2 linked regions of the Amycolatopsis mediterranei genome follow. The protein of the gene in region 1 interacts with the protein of each later gene in a pairwise test. Links are inferred from orthologs where the notes say so. Each region holds a gene or a part of one and is shown on either strand. Other genes may lie near its edges. The genes, in order: hemL and ISP_RS17030.

Region 1 (3,269 bases):
CAGCCCAGTGGGACCAGCCAGCCCGGCGGCACCGGCCAGCAGGGCGGCGGGTACCGCGGCGGCCGCGGCACCACGGGCACGATCGACCACGTCGACGGCACCACCGTCTACGTCAAGACCGCGCAGGGCGCCGACGTCAAGGTGTCCACATCGGACTCGACCACGGTCGGGGTGACCCAGCAGGGCAAGCTGTCGGACCTCAAGCCGGGCGCGACGGTCGTCGTCCAGGGCCAGGCGGGCGACGACGGCACGGTGGCCGCGCAGGCCATCACCCAGCAGGCCGCGCGCTAGTTGAGGTTCTAGTTCAAAACGAGGACCGCCGTGTTGAGCGCCGTCGCGTAGAGGATCCAGGCGAGGTAGGGCACCAGGAGCGCGGCGGCGGCCTTCGACCGGCGGCCGAACAGGACGATCGTCACGACCACGACGACGTCCAGCAGCACGATGTCGGCCAGGGCGAGCCCGGCCGCGCCGCCCTCGAAGAACAGCGGGGTCCAGAGCAGGTTGAACAGCAGGCCGATGCCGTACGCGGCGAACCCGCGCGTCTCGCCGTCCGTCCGCCAGTACAGCCAGCCCGCCACCGCGATGGTGACGTACAGCACTGTCCACACCGGACCGAACAGGGACGCGGGCGGCGCCCACGACGGCTGATCGAGCCGCGCGTAGACCTCCTTCGCCGACGTCGCGGCCAGGGCGCCGACCACGGCCACCACGGCGACGACGCCCAGGAACCCGGCCAGCACGAGCCACTGGTTGCGGTGCGGGGCGCGTTCGGTCACCGGCTGTTCCCCTCCCGGGCGGCTGACCGTCATCTTAAGCGGGTTTGGGAGACTGAGGAGGTGAGCACTGGAACCGAGCAGTCCAAGGCATGGTTCGACCGCGCGAAGGCGGCCATCCCGGGCGGGGTGAACTCGCCGGTCCGGGCGTTCAACTCGGTCGGCGGCACCCCGCGGTTCATGGTCCGCGGCGAGGGCCCGCACCTGTGGGACGCCGACGGCAACCGCTACGTCGACCTGGTGTCGTCCTGGGGCCCGATGATCCTGGGCCACGCGCACCCGGCGGTCGTCGAGGCGGCGCGCCGGGCGGCGACGTCCGGGCTCTCGTTCGGCACGCCGACGATCGGCGAGGTCGAACTGGCGGAGGAGATCATCGGCCGGGTCGAGCCGGTCGAGCGGGTCCGCCTGGTCAACTCGGGGACCGAGGCCACGATGAGCGCGATCCGGCTGGCCAGGGGATTCACCGGCCGGTCGAAGATCGTGAAGTTCGCCGGCTGTTACCACGGCCACGTCGACGCGCTGCTCGCGCAGGCCGGCTCCGGCGTCGCGACGCTCGGGCTGCCGACCTCGCCGGGGGTCACCGGAGCGCAGGCCGCGGACACGCTGGTGCTGCCCTACAACGACCTCGACGCGGTCCGGAAATCCTTTGTGGACAACCCGGGCGAGATCGCCGCGGTGATCACCGAGGCGGCGGCCGGCAACATGGGCGCGGTCGCGCCGGACGCCGGCTTCAACGAAGGGCTGCGCGACCTGGCCCACGAGCACGGCGCGCTGCTGATCATGGACGAGGTGATGACCGGGTTCCGCGTCTCGGCCGCGGGCTGGTTCGGCCTCGAAGGCGTGGCCGGCGACCTCTACACGTTCGGCAAGGTGATGTCCGGCGGGCTGCCGGCGGCGGCCTTCGGCGGCCGCGCCGACGTGATGGCCAAGCTCGCCCCGGGCGGGCCGGTCTACCAGGCCGGGACGCTGTCCGGGAACCCCGTCGCGGTGGCCACGGGCCTCGCGACGCTGCGCGCGGCCGACCACGCCGTGTACGCGGCTCTCGACGCCAACGCGAAGCGCCTCGGCAACCTCTTCCACGCCGCTCTGAGTGAAGCGGGGGTCGCGCACAACGTCCAGTACGCGGGCAACCTGGTGAGCGTGTTCTTCGGTGAGACGCCGGTCCGCGACTACGCGGGCGCGCAGGCGTCCGAGACGTGGCGCTTCCCGCCGTTCTTCCACGCGTTGCTCGACGGAGGCGTGTACGCACCTCCGAGCGCGTACGAAGCCTGGTTCGTCAACGCGGCCATGGACGACGAAGCGTTCTCCGTGATCGAAGCGGCCTTGCCCGCGGCGGCGCGCGCGGCGGCGGGGGCCGTCCAGTGACCACCGTCGTCCACATGCTGCGTCACGGCGAAGTGCACAACCCGGAGAAGATCCTCTACGGCCGGCTGCCGGGCTACCGGCTCTCGGAGCGCGGGCAGCGGCAGGCGCTGACGGTCGCCGAAGCCGTCGCCGGCCACGACCTCGTGCACGTCGTCGCTTCGCCGCTGCAGCGGGCGCAGGAGACGGCGGCTCCGATCGCCGCCGCCCACCGGCTGGACATCGCGACCGACGAGGGCCTGATCGAGGCGGGCAACCAGTTCGAGGGCCTGCACGTGGCGGTCGGCGACGGCGCGCTGCGCGAGCCCCAGCACTGGCCGAAGCTGGTGAACCCGTTCAAGCCGTCGTGGGGCGAGCCCTACCTCGAGATCGCCCACCGGATGCTCGGCGCGGTCCACCGGGCCCGCGAGGCGGCGGACGGGCACGAGGCTCTCTGCGTGTCGCACCAGCTGCCGATCTGGACGCTGCGGCGGTTCCTCGAGGGCAAGCGCCTGTGGCACGACCCCCGGCGCCGCCAGTGCTCGCTGGCGTCGCTGACTTCGCTGGTGTTCGACGGCGACGAGCTACGCGAGATCGTCTACAGCGAGCCCGCCGGCACGACCGACCCGAAGGTGACCGGGGCATGAAACGCCTGGTCGCGGCGGTCGTGCTCGCGGTGCTGACGCTCGCCGGGTGCAGCGCGGGCAAGGACGCGGTGGTGCCGGGCAGCAGCTTCAGCTTCGTCTCCCCGGGCGGCAAGGTCGACATCGCCTACGACGCCGCCCAGCGCCAGACGGCCCCGGTCCTGGCCGGCGAAGACCTGATGAACGAGGGCAAGCAGCTGTCGCTGGCGGACTACGCGGGCAAGGTCGTGGTGCTGAACCTGTGGGGCCAGTGGTGCGGCCCGTGCCGCACGGAGGCGCCGGAGATGGAGTCCCTGGCGAAGCAGGGTGTGCAGGTGGTGGGCATCGACGTCCGCGACCCGGCGCGCGAGGTGGCCCAGGACTTCGTCCGCGACCGGCAGCTGACGTACCCGTCGATCTACGACCCGGACGGCCGGGTGCTGCTCAAGCTGACCGGCTACCCGCGCAACATCATCCCGTCGACGATAGTGCTGGACAAGCAGCACCGCGTGGCGGCGGTGTTCCTGCGGCC
Region 2 (3,099 bases), 3.1 Mb from region 1 along the record:
TGGACTCGCCGAACGCGAGCGGCCGGTCGAGCGCCGGCCCGGTGGCGCCGTTGAACACGTGCGTGTTGGCGTAGACCGGGTTCTTCTTGGTCTTCGAGTCGGCGTAGACGCTGAACTGGTTGAGCGTGAGCCCGAGGATCTGGGCCAGCCAGTTCTCGTTGTTGCTCGAGTCGGTCCAGCTCCCGATCCCGGGCGGCAGCATCGGCCGGTACTTCGAATTCGTGTAGATGTCGCCGATGAACGTGACGGCGGCGACGGTCTCCGGCGAATTGAACATCACCTTCGTGCCGGTGTTGTCCGCGATCGCCCCGCCGTAGGTGTTGATGACGTTCGCGATGAAGCCGTTGGCGTCGCCGGATCGGTTCACCGTAAGGCCCCAGCCGAAGCGCCGCTTCGCCGGGTCGGAGACCGCCAACGCGTTGTCGCGCAGCTCTTCCCACGTGTAGTGGGGCTTGAGCGGGAGCCCCTTCTCTTGATACCAGTCCTTGCGCAGGTACATCCCGGTCGCGATGAAGTGGTACGGGATCGCGAACCAGCGCCCGTCGAACACGCAGTAGTCGTTCGCCTCGGTCGCGGGGTCCCCGTAAAGCGCTTTCATCTCCGTGACCACGTCGGTGACGTCGGTGAGGGCGCCGAGGTTGTGGAGCTGGCCGACGAACCGCCGGTCGCTCAGGAAAGCCAGGTCGCGGTTGGTGCCCGCCTTCACCTCGGCGTCCATCTTCGCGACCATGTCGCCGGCGTCGCCGGACACCAGGTCGTTGCGGATCGTGGTGCCGGTGGCCGAAGCGAACACCTGCAGCGACTTGTCCAGCGCCTTGTTGGCGGCTTCGGAGTACAGCTTCTGCGAGAGCATCCCCACCGACCCGCCGCGCAGCCTGGAAGCTTCATCGAGCAGCGCCTTGGGGACCTGGACGTCGACCTGCGGTGCGGGGGCGGGGCCGCTCCCGCACCCGGCGAGCCCGAGCACCCCCAGCGCGCTCAGCCCGAAGAACGAGCGTCTCGACCAGTCCCTGTTCTCTTCCATGACCACTCCTCTCGCGTCCGATCGGGCGGACGCGTACCGACGGGGCGACGTTGCAACCGGCGGGACAGCGAGGCGAGTGCCGCGCTGCGGGTCTTTCCAAGCTGTGGGTCTTCGAAGCCGTGGGTCGTTCAAAGCTGTGGGTCGTTCACGCGGCGAAGACCGGCTCGCGCGCGGGGTCCCCCAGGGGACCGGTCAGCCCCGGCCGGATCGGCGGGATCGCGGGTGCTGCCATGCCTTTTCCGTCCTGGTCAACGGTTGGCGGATCTCGGTCGTGCCGTGCCTAGCGCCGCCGGGCGGCCCGCTTGCTTCGCTGCTCCTTCTCCGCGAGGAGCGTGGAGTAGTTGTTGCTCAGGTGCTTGCGCATCGCCGCACGGGCGGCGGCCGGATCGCGCGCGACGAGCGCTTCGTAGATCTCCGTGTGCTGGGCGGTGGCGCGGCGCAGCCCGGCCGGCGCCTCGTTGGTGAGACGCCGGCTGGCCGTGCCGAGCCAGCGGGCGGAGTACATGATCCGGTCGAGGATGCGGTTGTCGGCCGCCCGGCAGATCTCCATGTGGAATTCGTGGTCGACCTCGAGGTAGGCCTCGGGGTCCGTTTCGAGCGCCGCCATGCGGCCGATCTCGTCCCCGAGCCGGGCCAGCGTCTCGTCGGTGATGCTGGCCGCGGCCATGGCGGCCAGTTCGGGCTCGAGCAGGACGCGCATCTGGTGCAGTTCCTGCAACAGCTCGTCGACGCTTTCGGTGGGCAGCCACTCGATCAGCAACGGGCTCAGGTAGTCCCACTCCGCGCGGGGCCGCACGACGACGCGGCGGCCCTGCGCGACGTCGACGATGTCGAGCGAGGCGAGGATCTTGAGCGTCTCCCGTGCCACCACCCGGGAGACGCCGAACTCACTCGAGATCTCGAGTTCCGACGGGGCCCGGCCGTCCTCGATTTCGCCGCTGACGATGCGCCGGGTCAGGTGGGCCGCCACCTGCACCGGAAGAGTCCGGACCTTGACAGCGTCCGGAGACTCTTGTCTCCTTGGCATGTCATCAGCTTATAGGACAAGTTGGACCTCGCGACAGTCCCCGTTCATCTGCGTGACCCGGCGGCGGGAGAGCAATGCGGATCGTGAACGTCACGACGGCGGTGGTGGCCTACCACGGTGAAGCCACGCTGGTGCGGATCGACACCGACGAAGGCCTCAGCGGGTTCGGCGAGGCCAACCCCGATGCCGGGGCGGGCGCCGTCGTCGGGATGATCGCCTCCCTGACACCCCTGCTGATCGGCGAGGACCCGCGCAACGTCGAGCGGTGCTGGGAAAAACTGCGCCGCAGCAAGGTTTTCGCGGGCCCCCAGGGCGGGGTGTTCGTGATCGCCCTGTCCGGGATCGAGCTCGCGCTGTGGGACCTCGCGGGCAAGGCCGCCGGGCAGCCGGTCCACCGGCTGCTCGGCGGGAAGTTCCGCGACCGCATCCGCCTCTACGCCGACTGCGGCGACGGCGACGACCCGGCCGGCTCGATCGCCGGGTGCGTCGACCGGGCCCAGCGGATGGTCGCCGAAGGCTTCACCGCCCTCAAGTTCGACATCGACGACCTGCGCCACCCGGCCAAGTTCGACACCTTCAACCACACGGTCAACGCCGCCGAGGTGCGCTCGATGGTCGAGCGCGTGGCGGCGGTCCGGGAAGCGATCGGCCCGGACGTCGACCTGGCCATCGACCTGCACGCCCGCTACGACGTGCCGAGCGCCTGCCGGATCTCGTGGGAGCTCGAGCCGTTCCGCCTGATGTGGCTCGAGGAGCCGCTGCCGGCGGAGAACGTCGACGCGCTGGTGCGGGTGCGCGCCCAGACCCGCACGCCGATCTGCGCCGGAGAAAACCTTTACTTGCGGTGGGGCTTCCGCGAGCTGCTCGAACGCGGCGCCGTGGACGTCATCGAGCCGGACGTGCCCAAGTGCGGCGGCCTCGCCGAGGCCAAGAAGATCGCCAACCTCGCGGAGCTGCACTACATCCCCTTCGCCCCGCACCTGGTGTCGACGCCGCTGGGCACGATGGCCACGTCGCACCAGTGCGCGGCGATCCCCAACTTCTTCGT

What was found.
Region 2: the proteins of hemL (region 1) and ISP_RS17030 interact in binary tests that used the Escherichia coli proteins (3 or more experiments, as listed by UniProt). The link is inferred for Amycolatopsis mediterranei from one-to-one orthologs.

The regions. Positions count from the first base shown.
Region 1 is NZ_CP100416.1:481,088-484,356, forward strand. The notes cover bases 33-2,987. They hold hemL (glutamate-1-semialdehyde 2,1-aminomutase), read left to right. Parts: upstream 33-836; coding sequence 837-2,138; downstream 2,139-2,987. Other genes in these bases: ISP_RS02520 (hypothetical protein), read left to right, coding at 33-291; ISP_RS02525 (TspO/MBR family protein), read right to left, coding at 300-776; ISP_RS02535 (histidine phosphatase family protein), read left to right, coding at 2,135-2,761; ISP_RS02540 (TlpA family protein disulfide reductase), read left to right, coding at 2,758-2,987. Also shown: more of ISP_RS02520, read left to right, coding at 1-32; more of ISP_RS02540, read left to right, coding at 2,988-3,269. UniProt on the Escherichia coli protein: Aminomutase that catalyzes the transfer of the amine group on carbon 2 of glutamate 1-semialdehyde to the adjacent carbon 1 to form 5-aminolevulinate.
Region 2 is NZ_CP100416.1:3,602,376-3,605,474, reverse strand. The notes cover bases 179-2,963. They hold ISP_RS17030 (FadR/GntR family transcriptional regulator), read right to left. Parts: upstream 2,052-2,963; coding sequence 1,305-2,051; downstream 179-1,304. Other genes in these bases: ISP_RS17025 (mandelate racemase/muconate lactonizing enzyme family protein), read left to right, coding at 2,126-2,963; ISP_RS17035 (ABC transporter substrate-binding protein), read right to left, coding at 179-1,024. Also shown: more of ISP_RS17035, read right to left, coding at 1-178; more of ISP_RS17025, read left to right, coding at 2,964-3,099. UniProt on the Escherichia coli protein: Transcriptional activator of the glcDEFGB operon which is associated with glycolate utilization, and encodes malate synthase G and the genes needed for glycolate oxidase activity. Also negatively regulates the transcription of its own gene.